3 linked regions of the Catenulispora sp. GP43 genome follow. The protein of the gene in region 2 interacts with the protein of the main gene of each other region in a pairwise test. Links are inferred from orthologs where the notes say so. Each region holds a gene or a part of one and is shown on either strand. Other genes may lie near its edges.

The links.
Region 1: the proteins of ABH926_RS05395 (region 2) and dnaE interact in binary tests that used the Escherichia coli proteins (3 or more experiments, as listed by UniProt). The link is inferred for Catenulispora sp. GP43 from one-to-one orthologs.
Region 3: the proteins of ABH926_RS05395 (region 2) and ctaD interact in binary tests that used the Escherichia coli proteins (3 or more experiments, as listed by UniProt). The link is inferred for Catenulispora sp. GP43 from one-to-one orthologs.

What each region holds. Positions count from the first base shown.
Region 1 is NZ_JBGCCT010000012.1:221,003-226,760, forward strand. Bases 418-4,533 are described here. They hold dnaE (DNA polymerase III subunit alpha), read left to right. Parts: upstream 418-760; coding sequence 761-4,333; downstream 4,334-4,533. Other genes in these bases: ABH926_RS25010 (SCO4848 family membrane protein), read right to left, coding at 418-638; ABH926_RS25020 (nitroreductase family protein), read left to right, coding at 4,336-4,533. Outside these bases: ABH926_RS25005 (winged helix DNA-binding domain-containing protein), read right to left, coding at 1-408; more of ABH926_RS25010, read right to left, coding at 405-417; more of ABH926_RS25020, read left to right, coding at 4,534-4,968; ABH926_RS25025 (inositol monophosphatase), read left to right, coding at 5,001-5,758. UniProt on the Escherichia coli protein: DNA polymerase III is a complex, multichain enzyme responsible for most of the replicative synthesis in bacteria. This DNA polymerase also exhibits 3' to 5' exonuclease activity. The alpha chain is the DNA polymerase catalytic subunit.
Region 2 is NZ_JBGCCT010000002.1:389,809-394,297, forward strand. Bases 535-3,381 are described here. They hold ABH926_RS05395 (pyridoxal phosphate-dependent aminotransferase), read left to right. Parts: upstream 535-1,299; coding sequence 1,300-2,463; downstream 2,464-3,381. Other genes in these bases: ABH926_RS05390 (LLM class F420-dependent oxidoreductase), read right to left, coding at 535-1,196; ABH926_RS05400 (AAA family ATPase), read left to right, coding at 2,524-3,123; ABH926_RS05405 (hypothetical protein), read left to right, coding at 3,224-3,381. In the rest of the region: ABH926_RS05385 (pentapeptide repeat-containing protein), read right to left, coding at 1-263; more of ABH926_RS05390, read right to left, coding at 270-534; more of ABH926_RS05405, read left to right, coding at 3,382-3,487; ABH926_RS05410 (transglycosylase family protein), read right to left, coding at 3,566-4,282. UniProt on the Escherichia coli protein: Shows aminotransferase activity with methionine and histidine as substrates, and to a lesser extent also with phenylalanine.
Region 3 is NZ_JBGCCT010000009.1:294,588-299,229, reverse strand. The notes cover bases 852-3,851. They hold ctaD (cytochrome c oxidase subunit I), read left to right. Parts: upstream 852-1,472; coding sequence 1,473-3,230; downstream 3,231-3,851. Other genes in these bases: ABH926_RS20725 (cytochrome c oxidase subunit 4), read left to right, coding at 3,227-3,646; coxB (cytochrome c oxidase subunit II), read left to right, coding at 852-1,476. Also shown: ABH926_RS20740 (cysteine desulfurase family protein), read right to left, coding at 1-267; more of coxB, read left to right, coding at 529-851; ABH926_RS20720 (Ig-like domain-containing protein), read left to right, coding at 3,874-4,642. UniProt on the Escherichia coli protein: Cytochrome bo(3) ubiquinol oxidase is the terminal enzyme in the aerobic respiratory chain of E.coli that predominates when cells are grown at high aeration.

The sequences.
Region 1 (5,758 bases), on a different replicon or contig from region 2:
GACCTCGGCGACGGTCGCCGCCTCGACCCGCTCCAGCCAGGCGGCGTCCAGGCCGGCGTCGGCCGCGCTCTTGAGCAGCGAGCCGCGTTCCTTGGCCCACATCTCGCGGGTCGTCGACGCCTGCACCACCGCGGCCAGGCCGGCCGGGACGACGAACAGCGTCTGCCGCATGCCGTGCATCCGCACCAGCGTCCGGTCGTCGTACAGGGCCCGCTCGACCTCGCCGAACTCCGGCTTCTCCAGCCGGGCCAGCGCGGACAGATAGACCGTCGCGGCGTCGGTCGCGTGCAGGGCGACCAGTGCGTCGGCCACGGCCTCCGCGGAGGCCGCCCGCGCGCCCGGGGCCAGCAGGTGGCGCCTCGCCAGCCGGGCCCGGCGTTCCCCGTCGTTCACCACACGTGAAGTCACGCGTTCATCTTGCGCAGCCCCCGCAGCGAGCGCCACCCGATCACGCCGATCGACACCCCGGCCACGATCGACACGGTGACCAGCACCGCGTGCACCAGGAAGAACGACGTGGGCCCGTTGTCCCAGGACCTCTTGTCGTCCCAGATGGCCTCCATGAAGCGGGGCCAGATGATCACCGACCACACGCCGAAGGCCAGAAGGAACCACGACGCGACACGCCCGAGTTTCACTCGCACACTCCTACCTACCAGCAGATCCGTAGGCAGCCTATCGGCACCCGCCGCCCTCCCCCGCGAACCGGATTAGACTCTCGGTGCCCCACCGAAGCCGCGCCACCGCAGGAGGATCCTCCGTGTCCGATTCCTTCGTCCACCTGCACGTTCACACCGAGTATTCGATGCTCGACGGTGCGGCACGGCTGAAGGACATGTTCAAGCATGCCGCCTCGCTCGGCATGCCCGCGGTGGCGATGACGGACCACGGCAACATGCACGGCGCGGCCGACTTCACCAAGCAGGCGATGGGCGCAGGGATCAAGCCGATCCTCGGGATCGAGGCGTACGTCGCACCGGAGTCGCGCTACAACCAGAAGCCGATCCGCTGGGGCCAGCCGCACCAGAAGTCCGACGACGTCTCCGGCGGTGGCCTCTACGGCCACGCCACCATCTGGGCCAAGGACGTCACCGGCCTGCAGAACCTCACCAAGCTCTCCTCCCGGGCTTTCACCGAAGGCTTCGCGCGCAAGTACCCGCGCATGGACGCCGAGCTCATGGCGCAGCACTCCGCCGGTCTGATGGCCACCACCGGCTGCCCCTCGGGCTTCGTCCAGACCCGGCTGCGCCTGGGCCAGTTCGACGAAGCCCTCGCTGCCGCCGCGCAGTACCAGGAGATCTTCGGCAAGGACAACTTCTACCTGGAGCTGATGGACCACGGTCTCGACATCGAGACGAAGGTCCGCGACGGGCTGTTGGACATCGGCAAGCGGCTGAACATCCCGCCGGTGGTGACCAACGACTCGCACTACACCTACCGCGAAGAGTCCGCCGCGCATGACGCGCTGCTGTGCATCCAGACCGCCTCGAACGTCGCCGACCCGGACCGTTTCCGGTTCGGGGGCGACGGCTACTACCTGAAGTCGGCCGACGAGATGCGGGCGATCGCGGCGAACGACGAGATCTGGCAGGAGGGCTGCCGGAACACGCTGCTGATCGCGGAGAAGGTGAACCCGGAGGGCATGTTCGCCTACCGGAACCTGATGCCGCGCCTGGAGGCGCCGGACGGCCTGACCGAGGACCAGTGGTTCCGCAAGCTCGCCTACGACGGCCTGAACAAGCGCTTCCCGGCCGGGGTGCCGGACGAGAAGACCTACCACGACCGGCTGGAATTCGAGCTCGACGTCATCTTGTCGATGGGCTTCCCGTCCTACTTCATCGTGGTCGCCGACTTCATCAACTGGGCCAAGGACAACGGCATCGCCGTGGGCCCGGGCCGCGGTTCGGCCGCAGGCTCGCTGGTGGCCTGGTCGCTGGGCATCACCGACGTCGACCCGATCCCGTTCGACCTGCTGTTCGAGCGGTTCCTGAACCCCGACCGCGTCACCCCGCCCGACATCGACATCGACTTCGACGACCGCCGCCGCTCAGACGTGATCCGGTACGTCACCGAGAAATACGGCGAGGACAAGGTCGCGATGATCGCCACCTTCGGCCGGATCAAGGCCAAGGCGGCGATCAAGGACTCCAGCCGGATCCTGGGCTACCCGTTCGCGATGGGCGACCGCATCACCAAGGCGATGCCGCCGGACGTGATGGGCAAGTCGATGCCGCTGAGCGGCGTGTTCGACAGCAACCACCCGCGATACGGCGAGGCCGGCGAGATCCGCGGGATGTACGAGCAGGACGCGGACGTCAAGAAGGTCATCGACACCGGCCGCGGCGTGGAGGGCCTGATCCGGCAGCCCGGTGTGCACGCGGCCGGCGTCATCATCTCCCCGGAGACGATCACCGACCACGTCCCGGTCATGATGCGCCCGGCCGACGGCGTCATCATCACGCAGTTCGACTACCCGACCTGCGAGGAAATCGGCCTGATCAAGATGGACTTCCTGGGCCTCAGGAACCTGACGATCATCACCGACGCCCTGAACAACGTCGAGACCACCACCGGCAAGAAGCTCAACACGCTGGAGTTCCCGCTCGACGACCCGCTGACCTACGAGCTGCTGTGCAAGGGCGACACGCTGGGCGTGTTCCAGCTCGACGGCGGGCCGCTGCGCTCGCTGCTGCGCCAGATGCGCCCGGACAACTTCGAAGACGTCTCGGCCATCATCGCCCTGTACCGCCCGGGCCCGATGGGTGCGAACTCGCACATCAACTACGCCGAGCGCAAGAACAACCGGCAGCCGATCACGCCGATCCACCCGGAGCTGGAAGCGCCGCTGAAGGAAGTCCTGGGCGTCAGCTACGGCCTGATCATCTACCAGGAGCAGGTGATGGCGGCCGCGCGGGTGCTCGCCGGCTACTCCCTGGCCCAGGCCGACCTGCTGCGCCGGGCGATGGGCAAGAAGAAGAAGGAAGTCCTCGACAAGGAGTACGTGGGCTTCGAGAAGGGCATGGCCGACAACGGCTATTCGGCCCAGGCCACCAAGGCGGTGTGGGACGTCCTGGTCCCGTTCGCCGACTACGCGTTCAACAAGTCGCACTCGGTCGCCTACGGCTTCATCGCGTATCAGACCGCGTACCTGAAGGCCCACTATCCGGCCGAGTACATGGCCGCGCTGCTCACCTCGACGGCCACCGACAAGGACCGCTCGGCGATCTACCTGGCCGAGTGCCGCCGGATGGGCATCAAGGTGCTCCCCCCGGACGTCAACGACTCGCTGCACCAGTTCACCCCGGTCGGCACCGACATCCGCTTCGGCCTCGGCGCGATCCGCAACGTCGGCGAGAACGTGGTCTCCTCGATCATCGCCACCCGCAAGTCCAAGGGCCGGTTCACCTCCTTCAACGACTTCCTGGCCAAGGTGGACCTGCCGGTCTGCAACAAGAGGACGATCGAGTCGCTGATCAAGGCCGGCGCCTTCGACTCCCTGGGGCACTCCCGGCGCGGGCTGATCGAGCAGCACGAGCGCGCGATCGACTCGGTGGTGGACGTCAAGAAGCAGGAGGCGCTCGGCCAGGACTCGCTGTTCGGCTCGCTGCTGGACGGCGGCCAGGAGGCCATAACGGGCGGCATCGAGCTGGCCTTCTCCGACATCGAGTGGGACAAGAAGGTGCTGCTCGGCTTCGAGCGGGAGATGCTGGGGCTGTACGTCTCGGACCATCCGCTCTCCGGCGTGGAGAACCTGCTGGCGTCCAAGGCCGACTGCTCGATCGCCTCGCTCACCGGCGAGAACGACCGCGCCGACGGCTCCATCGTCACCATCGCCGGCCTGGTCGCCGGGCTCGCCCGCAAGGTCACCAAGCAGGGCAACACCTGGGCCGCGGCCTCCATCGAGGACCTCGAGGGCGGCATCGAGACGATGTTCTTCCCGCAGACCTACCAGCTGTACTCCACGCAGCTGGCCGAGGACGCGGTGGTCGTGGTGAAGGGCCGGCTGGACAAGCGCGACGAGGTGCCCAAGCTGATCGCGATGGAGGTCGCGATGCTCGACATCTCCTCGGCCGGCAGCAGCGCCCCGGTGGTGCTGCACGTCTCGGAGAACCGGGTGATCCCGGCGACCGTGGAGCGGCTGAAGCGGATCCTCACCCGGCACCCCGGCACCACCCCGGTGCGGATGCACCTGAAGGGCCGGGAGGACAAGGTGGTCCGGTACCAGCTCGGCGACAACCTGCGGGTGGCGAACTCGCCGGCGCTGAGCTCCGATCTCAAGGTCCTGCTGGGCGCCGGCTGCTTCGGTGCGGACCCCTCGCAGACGGCGGAGTGAGCATGGAATTCCAGGATGTGATCCGCAAGCGGAAGATGGTCCGGGCCTTCACGACCGAGCCCATCGCCCCGGAGGTGAGCGAGCGCCTGCTGCGCGCCGCCAACCGGGCGCCGTCCGCCGGGTTCTCGCAGGGGTACGCGATGCTCGTGCTGGAGTCGGCCGAGGACCGCTCCGCCTTCTGGGAGGCGATGGATCCCGAGGGCGAGTACGAGGGCACGCCGCTGCGCAACGCGCAGATGATCGTGATCCCCTGCTCCAACAAGGACATCTACCTCGACCGCTATGCCCGGCCCGACAAGGGCTGGTCCGACCGGGACGAGGCCCGCTGGCCGGTGCCGTTCTGGCACATCGACACCGGCATGCTGACGATGCTGCTGCTGCTCGCGGTGGTCGAGGAGGGACTCGGGGCGCTGTACTTCGGGATCCCCCCGACCTCGATCGGCAACGTGCGCGCGGAGTTCGGGATCCCGGCGGAGTTCACGCCGATCGGCGCGGTCGCGATCGGGCACCCGGACGAGGACCGGGACGCCCGGCAGAAGACGTCGCGCAAGACGATCAAGCGGCGGACGGTCGAGGACATCACGCATCGCGGACGCTGGCAGGCCCAGACCGAGGCCCAGACCGACAAGGACTGAACGCCCTTGCGGTGATCTGCGACAGTGAGACTGTGATTTCCTTCGCGGAGCTGACCGAAGTCGAAAACATCATCCGTTCCGTCAACGAGAAAGCGGTCCTGCCGCGCTTCCGGAGCCTGAACGACTCCGACGTCGCCATGAAGGGCCCGATGGACCCGGTCACGGTCGCCGACCGCGAGGCCGAGGACCTGCTGCGCGAGCACCTCACCACGTTCCTCCCCGGCTCGGTCGTCGTCGGCGAGGAGGCGGTGTCCGAGGACGCCTCGGTCCTGGACGCCCTCACCGGCAGCGCACCGGTGTGGATCGTCGATCCCATCGACGGCACCCGCAACTTCATCGCCGGCTCCGGCCGCTTCTCCACGCTGGTGGCACTGTCCGTGGGCGGCGTGCTCCTCGCGTCCTGGTCCTACGCACCGGTGCTGGGACGCATCGGCACGGCCCTGGCCGGCCACGGCGCCCGCGTGGACGGCCGGCCGGCCCGCGTGGCCCCGGCCGCCGACCCCGCCGCCCCGACACTGCCGATCACCACCAGCCACCCGGTCTGGTGGCCCGCCGGCTACGGCCGCGGCGTGGACGCGATGCGCGCGGCGGACCTGGACGTCCGCTACTTCGACGCGTGCGGCATCGAATACCTCGACCTGGCCACCGGATCGCGCTCGGGGATGGTGATCACCTGGGAGTACTGCTGGGACCACGCCGCCGGCCTGCTCCTGGTCGCCGAGGCCGGCGGCCATGTCGCCGCGCTGGACGGCTCGCCGGTGCGGCTGGAGGGCGGCAACGTGCTGCCGTT
Region 2 (4,489 bases):
CAGGACACGCCGCCGAACGTCTCCTGGGACAGCTTCTGGCCGGCACCGAAGCAGTCGTAGACCGTGCAGCCCTTGAAGCCGCGGCCACGCAGTCCGGCGTGGATCGAGCAGCGGTCGTCGGCGGCGAGGTTGGGGCACGGCGTCCCGGCGGACTTGTCGACGGCGAAGTCCTGGGACGCCGTGAACGCCAGCCCCACACAGCACAGGGCGAAGCAGTTCGCGCAGTCGGCCGCGAGATCGGCGCGTTCGGTACGGTGCGTCAAGAGTGCCTACAACCGGCCCATGACCTCGGAGGCGATGAGCTCCACGTGGTCCAGGTCGGACAGGTCGAGGATCTGCAGGTACAGCCGCTGGGCCCCGATGCCGGCGTAGCGCCCGATCTTGTCCACGACCTCCGCCGGCGTGCCGGCCAGGCCGTTCTCCCGCAGCTCGGCCGGCTCGCGGCCGATGGCGGCGGCGCGCTTGGCGAACTCGGCCTCGTCACGGCCGACGCAGGCGACCAGCGCGGCGGAGTACGTCATCGACTCCGGGGAGCGGCCGTTGGCGTTGACGGCCTCACGGACCGTGGCGAACAGCTTCTCGCTGTCGTCCACGGGGCGGAAGGCGGCGTTGTACTCGCTGGCGTAGCGCGCGGCCAGGCGCGGGGTGCGCTTGGGACCGCCGCCGCCGATGATGATCGGCGGATGCGGCTTGGTGACGGGCTTCGGCAGCGCCGGGGATTCTTCCAGGGCGTAGTGCTCGCCCTTGAAGCTGTAGGTCGCGCCGTCGGGGGTGTTCCACAGCCCGGTGACGACCTCCAGCTGCTCCTCCAGCAGGCCGAAGCGCGTGTCCGGGAAGGGGATGCCGTAGGCGGTGTGCTCGTCGGCGAACCAGCCGGTGCCCAGGCCCAGCTCCACCCGGCCCGGGCCGGCCATGGCGTCGACCTGCGCGACGGTGATGGCCAGCGGGCCGGGCAGCCGGAAGGTGACCGGGCTGACCAGGGTGCCGAGCTTGATGCGGCTGGTCTCGCGGGCCAGGCCGGCCAGGGTGATCCAGGCGTCGGTGGGGCCGGGCTCGCCGGTGCCGCCGCCCATCTTCAGGTAGTGGTCGGAGCGGAAGAACGCGTCGAAGCCCAGGTCCTCGGTGGCTTTGGCGACGGCCAGGAGGGTGTCGTAGTCGGCACCCTGCTGCGGCTCGGTGAAGATGCGCAAGTCCATGGGTCAAGCCTGGCATACCGCGCGGCGCGCGTGAGGCGCGCCGGTCCCGGCGGGGGCGTCGCGGCGCGGGTGCCGTGCGGCGCCGGTACGGCAGGATGGCGGTATGCGCATGCCCTACGTGAACAGCCGCCTGGCCCCGATGGGCACCACCATCTTCGCCGAGATGTCGGCCCTAGCCGTGGCCACCGGCTCGATCAACCTCGGCCAGGGATTCCCGGACACCGACGGGCCCGAGCAGATCAAGCAGGCCGCGGCCGAGGCCGTGCTGTCCGGCCGCGGCAACCAGTATCCGCCCGGGCCCGGCGTCCCGGAGCTGCGGACCGCGGTCGCCGAGCACCAGCGGCGCTTCTACGGCCTGGACTTCGACCCGGACACCGAGGTGCTGGTCACCGCCGGGGCCACCGAGGCCATCGCGGCGGCGCTGCTGGCCCTGCTGGAGCCGGGCGACGAGGTGGTGGCCTTCGAGCCCTACTACGACTCGTACACCGCGTGCATCGCGATGGCCGGCGGCGTGCGCGTGCCGGTGACGCTGCGTCCGCCGCACTTCCGGCCCGACCTGGACGCGCTGCGTGCCGCCGTGACCGACCGCACCCGCCTGCTGCTGCTGAACACCCCGCACAACCCGACCGGCATGGTGCTCACCCGCGCCGAGTCCGAGGCGATCGCGCAGCTGGCGCGCGAGCGCGACCTGCTGGTCGTCACCGACGAGGTGTACGAGCACCTGACCTTCGGCCCCGAGCACATCCCGCTGGCCACGCTGCCCGGCATGCGCGAGCGCACCGTGACCATCGGCTCGGCCGGCAAGACCTTCTCCTTCACCGGCTGGAAGGTCGGCTGGGTGACCGCTCCCCCTGCGCTGGTCTCCGCGGTCCGCAGCGCCAAGCAGTTCCTCACCTACGTGGCCAGCGGCCCCTTCCAGTACGCCGCCGCGACCGCGCTGGCGCTGCCGGACGAGTACTTCAGCACCCTGCGCGCCGATCTGGAGCGCAAGCGCGACCTGCTCTCCGACGGGCTCGTCGCGGCCGGCTTCGAGGTGTTCCGGCCCGACGGCACGTACTTCGTCACCACCGACATCAGTGCCCTGAGCGACAAGGGCGGCCTGGAGTTCTGCCGCGAGCTGCCCGAACTCTGCGGCGTCGTCGCGATCCCGAACCAGGTGTTCTACGACGACAAGGAAGCCGCGCGCGCCCTGGTGCGGTTCGCGTTCTGCAAGAAGGACGAGGTGCTGGCCGAGGCCGTGGAGCGGTTGGGGCGGCTGAAGGGCTGAGGCGTTCGCCGTCAGCGAAACCGTGCCGGTTCCAGGCGGAGCCATGCCTACTGTCGCTCCATGACCGACTACGAGCCCGTATTCCAACGCTACGAACGCCTGGCACCCCTGGATCCCTCGGCGACACCGGTCGCGATCCTGGTCGCCGGGGCACCGGGGGCCGGCAAGAGCACCCTGGCCGAGGGACTGGCCCGGGAGTTGCGGGCGGCGGTGTTCTCCATGGACTGGCAACTCGGGGCACTGACGCCGTTCCGGGTGCTGACCGACGAGAACGTGGACCCGCTGGCGGAGACCATGTTGATCGCGGCGCTCGCCCGACAGCTGCAACTCGGGCTGGACGTGGTGCTCGACGTGACAGGACACGAAGTCGCATCCCGGGACCGCTATCGGCGGGTCGCCGAGAGCCTCGGGGCGCGGTTCGTCGGGGTGGAGTGCGTCTGCTCGGATGCCGACGCGCACCGGTCGCGGGTGGAAAGCCGGGACCGCGGCATCCCCGGCTGGCGGCCGACGGTGCCGTGGGAGCACGTGGTGCGGATGCAGGGGCTGTGGGAGGCGTGGCCCGAGCCGCACCTGGTGCTGGACTCGGCGAAACAGGATGCTGAGACGTCGCTCAAGCAGGTGCTGGAAGCGGTCGCGGCGGCGCGGAACGCGTCCCGCTGAAGCAGCCTGTGTCACGGATCACATGTCAGAGTCGTGATTCGCTCGGCGGCCACGGGTAGCTCAAACGCGTTAGCCACCTTCTCGGAACAGGGATGCCGATATGCGACGGAAGATCAGTCGAATAGCCGTGGCGGCCACCGCCGCCGCATGTGTCGTCACCGGCGGCGCGGCGATGGCCAGTGCCAGCACGAACACTGGACCGCTCCAGCTCGCGGGCGTGTACAACGGCCCCGATTCGCCCACGAACAAGGCCGAGTGCACCGTCGCGGGCGTGGCCTTCCAGGTGTCGTCGGGCGGACGCTACTGGGAATGCGACGCGTCGACCGAGTACCCGGGAGCCTGGGAGCTCTGGGAAGAGCAGTAGGCAGACCTGAGCCGCGGCCCCGGCCTGCCACCTTCGGCAGGCCGGGGCCGCGGCCGCGAGGAGCGCCGCGATCGGTTCTCAGAACTTGATGACCTGCCCGGGGAAGATCAGGTTCGGGTTGGAGATCTGGCCCTTGTTCAGCTGGAACAGGCCCTGCCAGCCGCCGGCCACGTGGTGGCTCACGGCGATCCGGGACAGGGTGTCGCCGCTCTTGACGACGTAGGTCGCACCGGTCGGCTGGGCCTGAGCGGCCGGGGCCGGCTGGGTCTGCTGAGGCGCCTGCTGCTTGGGCGCCTGCAAGGTCTGGGTCTGCGTCTGGGCCTGCGTCTGGGTCTGGGGCTGCGTCTGGCTCTGGGGCTGCGTCTGGGGCTTGGCCTGGCTCTGCGTGCCGGTGGAGCCGCTCGAACCGCTGCCCGGATTCACGGCCGCCGCGGCGCCGCCGGCGCTCAGGCCGGCCCGCGGGCCGCACACCGGCCAGGCGCCCGGACCCTGGGAGGCCAGCAGGTTCTCGGCGACGGCTATCTGCTGGTCCTTGGTGGCCAGGTCGGCGCGGGGGGCGTACTTGCCGCCGCCGGCGGCCAGCCAGGAGCTGGTCGAGAACTGGAGCCCGCCGTAGTACCCGTTGCCGGTGTTGATCGACCAGTTGCCGCCGCTCTCGCACGCCGCGACCTGGTCCCAGGTCGAGACGCTGGCGGCGCTGGCGGTGGCGGCCATCAGGGCGGGCAGCACGACGGCGGCACCGGCCACGGAGGCCACGACGATCCCGGTCTTCTTGCGGCTGGACAGGTTGAACATCTGAAGGCTTGCACTCTCTCCGCCACGCCGGCGGGCGCCTGGGCGCCCGCGTCCTGCTCCGCTCACGGGGGTCGACTCCGGATGACTCTCGCGGTCCGGGGCAGGAAGGGGCGTGCCGGCCGACGAGGCCCCCGCTCGCGGCGGGGCATGACTCAGACGGTAAGCACAACTCTGAGCAAATCACAAGAACGATGACATGCAGTCAAT
Region 3 (4,642 bases), on a different replicon or contig from region 2:
CTGCCCCGTCCGCCGCCGTCCGGCCAGCACCCCGGCGACCCCGTAGTGGATGGCGGCGGTCCCCGAAGGAGTGAAGTACACCTCCCGGGCCCGGCACCCGAGCACCTCGGCGACCGCCGCCCGGGCCTGGTCCAGCAGCATGCGCGCCTGCCGTCCGGCCCGGTACAGCCGGGCCGGGTCGGCCCACCCCTCGTCGAAGGCCGCCAGCAGCGCGGCGCGGGCGGCCGGATGCGGGGGCTCGGCGGAGGCGGCGTCGAAATGAGTCACACCCTTGACGATACGGCGCGTTCCAGCACCCCGATCATCGGATGGACGTCCGTCAGTTCGGCCGGAAGTGTGACCGCCGCACCCCGCCACAAGCGTTAACCGGGACCTGCACGCGGGAGGCAATTGGGGCTGGAGTAGGGTTTGGCCGCGAGAGAGAAGACACCGCCCCTGGCAGGGCCGTGACGTGCGGGCACACCGGGTGCGATCCCGGCGGGTCCGCCGCGTGCCTGCCGCCAAGGCTTGAACCTCGGGAAGGCAACCTTGAGTCCACACGGCTCCGACCCGTCGCCGCAGCGCACCACCCCGGCGCGGCGATCGCGGCGCGCGAAGCTCGGCGTTCTTGCCGTGGCCGGGCTGGTCGCCACGACCGCCACCGGCTGCGACAGCGGCCAGTTCAAACGGCTCGGGCTGCCCGCGCCGGCCACCAAGGAAGCGCCGATCATCCTGCACCTGTGGCAGGGCTCGTGGATCGCCGCGCTCGCCGTCGGCGCCCTGGTGTGGGGCCTGATCCTGTGGTGCGTCATCTTCTACCGGCGCAAGCGCACCGGTGTGGAGATCCCCGCGCAGACCCGCTACAACGTGCCGATCGAAGTGCTGTTCACGGTCGTGCCGTTCATCATGATCGCGGTGCTGTTCTTCTTCACGGCCAAGGACGAGTCCAAGCTCCTGGCGCTGCACAAGGACCCCGACGTGAAGGTGAACGTCGTGGGGCGGCAGTGGTCCTGGTCCTGGAACTACAACTACGACGCGACCACGCAGCAGGCCACCCCCGGCCAGCTGGCCGTGTACGACGCCGGCACGCCGGCGGACCTGCCGGTGCTGTGGCTGCCGGTGAACGAGCGGGTGCGCTTCACCCTGACCTCCACCGACGTCATCCACTCCTTCTGGGTCCCCAACTTCCTGTTCAAGCTGGACGTGGTGCCCGGCCGGGTCAACGAGTTCGAGCTCACCCCGAACAAGGAGGGCGAGTTCATCGGCCGCTGTGCTGAGCTGTGCGGCGTCGACCACTCCCGGATGCTGTTCTACGTCAAGGTCGTCTCCGCGGCCGACTACCAGCAGCACCTGAAGGACCTGGCGAACAAGATCGACCCGGTGACCGGCAAGGGCCAGACCGGTCAGATGCCCGTGGGCTACAACCCGAACGGCGTCCCGCTGCGCGTCGGCCCGCTGACCGGTATCGGCAACGACACCACAGGGAAAGAAAAGTGACGGCCATCAGTGAACCGCGCGCTGTCAGCGCGCCGTACGAGCGCCGTGTCCCCGGCAACATCGTGGTCAAGTGGCTGACGTCCACCGACCACAAGGTGATCGGGTACATGTACCTCATCACGTCGTTCTGCTTCTTCGGCATCGGGGGCCTGCTGGCCCTGCTGATGCGCGCCGAGCTCGCCCGGCCGGGTCTGCAGTTCCTGACCACCGAGCAGTTCAACCAGGCGTTCACCATGCACGGCACGATCATGCTGCTGATGTTCGCCACCCCGCTGTTCATCGGGTTCGCGAACGTCATCGTGCCGCTGCAGATCGGCGCCCCTGACGTGGCCTTCCCGCGGCTGAACATGTTCGCCTACTGGCTGTTCCTGTTCGGCTCGCTGATCGCCGTCGGCGGCTTCCTCACCCCGCAGGGCGCCGCGGACTTCGGGTGGTTCGCCTACTCGCCGCTGACCGACGCGATCCACTCCCCGGGCATCGGCGCGGACATGTGGATCATGGGTCTGGCGCTGTCCGGCTTCGGCACCATCCTCGGTGGCGTCAACTTCATCACCACCATCGTGTGCATGCGCGCGCCCGGCATGACGATGTTCCGCATGCCGATCTTCACCTGGAACATCCTGCTGACCGCGGTGCTGGTCCTGATGGCGTTCCCGGTGCTGGCCGCCGCGCTGTTCGCGCTGGAGGCCGACCGCCGGCTCGGGGCGCAGATCTTCGAGGCCGACAACGGCGGGGCGCTGCTGTGGCAACACCTCTTCTGGTTCTTCGGACACCCCGAGGTGTACATCGTCGCGCTGCCGTTCTTCGGCATCATCTCCGAGATCATCCCGGTCTTCAGCCGCAAGCCGATCTTCGGGTACAACACCCTGGTGATGGCGACGATGTCGATCGCCGGCCTGTCGGTGACGGTGTGGGCGCACCACATGTTCACCACCGGCGCGGTGATGCTGCCGTTCTTCGCCTTCATGTCGTACCTGATCGCGGTGCCCACCGGCATCAAGTTCTTCGACTGGATCGGCACCATGTGGCGCGGCTCGCTGAGCTTCGACACGCCGATGCTGTGGTCGGTGGGCTTCCTGGTCACCTTCCTGTTCGGCGGTCTGACCGGCGTGCTGCTGGCCTCCCCGCCGATCGACTTCCACGTGCAGGACTCGTACTTCGTGGTCGCGCACTTCCACTACGTGCTGTTCGGCACCGTGGTGTTCGCGATGAACGCCGGCTTCTACTTCTGGTGGCCGAAGTTCACGGGCAAGATGCTGGACGAGCGGCTGGGCAAGATCCACTTCTGGATCCTGTTCGTCGGCTTCCACACCACCTTCCTGGTGCAGCACTGGCTCGGCGCCGAGGGCATGCCCCGCCGCTACGCGGACTACCTGGCCAGCGACGGGTTCACCACGCTGAACACGATCTCCTCGATCGGCTCGTTCGTCCTGGGCGCCTCGACCCTGCCCTTCCTGTACAACGTGTACATCACCGCCAAGCGCGGCAAGAAGGTCACGGTCGACGACCCGTGGGGCTACGGCCGCTCCCTGGAGTGGGCCACGTCCTGCCCGCCGCCGCGGCACAACTTCACCTCGCTGCCGCGCATCCGCTCCGAATCCCCGGCCTTCGACCTGCACCACCCCGAGGTCGCGGCCCTGGACCTGGGCCACGGGCACGGCAAGAAGCCCGCGGTGGCCGCCGCCAAGCCGGCGTCCGCGCGGCAGGAGACCCAGGACACGACCGGGACTGACACGGAGGACGGTGCCAAGTGAAGGTCGAAGCCAAACTCTTCGGGTTCGTCGCGATCTTCCTGATCATCGACATCCCGGTGTACTGGTTCCTGTCCAAGGACACGGTCGGCACCACCGCCCTGTCGATGGCCTTCGGCCTGTGCGCGCTGGTGTGGTTCTACCTGTACTTCACCGCGATCCGCATCGGACCGCGCCCGGAGGACCGCGACGACGCGGAGATCGCGGAGATGGCCGGCGAACTCGGCTTCTTCTCCCCGCACTCCTGGTGGCCGCTGTACACCGCGGGGTCCGCGGCGATCGCCTTCATGGGCATCATCTTCGGATGGTGGCTGCTGCTGATCGCGGTGCCGTTCGGCGCCTACTCGGTGATCGGGCTGGTGTTCGAGTACTACCGGCGCGAGAACAACCGGTACGGCGAGGTCGGTGCGGAGCACTGAACCGGCGCGGCTGCCGAAGGGCAGTCCGCTGAAGCTGTAGAAAAGGGGCCGGGCCTCGGAGCGATCCGGGGCCCGGCTCTTTTTTGTGTCCCAGGAATGTCACGAGACGACCTTCTTTCGAGATCAGGCGCAACGCACAACGCCCCCGCGGCGTCTATCCCGGTGTAAGACGTAAGGATCATCAAGGGCTTGAAGGTATGACAGCTCACGTGGAACGGGAGGGACTCGTGGCACACCAGATCGGGCACGGTGGCACCGCGGGCGGAGGACGCCGGTGGCGGCGCGCCGCGCAGTGGACGGCGTCCGCGGCGGCGGTGGCGCTGCTGGCGGGCGCGTGCGGCGGCTCGTCGGGCGGCAAGACCGCGGCGGCGCCGGTGGGGGACGGGCAGACCGCCTCGTCCGGGTCCTCCGGCGGTGCGAACGGCGCCGCTGCCCCCTCGTCCTCCGCCGCGCAGCCGATGACGCTCTCGGCCAGTCCCGCGGACGGCACCCAGGGCGCCGACCCCGGCAAGGGCATCCAGGTGGCCGCCGTCAACGGCAAGCTGGAGAGTGTCACGGCCGCCGACGCCTCCGGCAAGACCGTGGCCGGGGCCCTGGCCGCCGACGGCTCCTCCTGGGCCTCCACGGGCAACCTGGCGATCTCCAGCACCTACACGGTCGTGGTGAAGGCGCAGGACGGCTCCGGGGGCGAGAAGACCACCACCTCGAAGTTCACCACCCTGACCCCGGGCAAGCGCCTCGGTCTGGACCACTACGTCCCGGACAACGGCACCACGGTCGGCGTCGGCCAGCCGGTCGCGGTCTTCTTCACCAACGCGCCGAACGAGAAGGACCGCGCGGCCGTCGAGAAGGCGATGACCGTCACCACCACCCCGCACGTGGACGGCGCCTGGAACTGGCGCAGCGACACCGAGGCGGACTGGCGCCCGCAGAGCTACTGGCAGCCGGGCACCAAGGTGCAGGTGCACCTGGGCCTGAACGGCGTGAAGGCCGGCG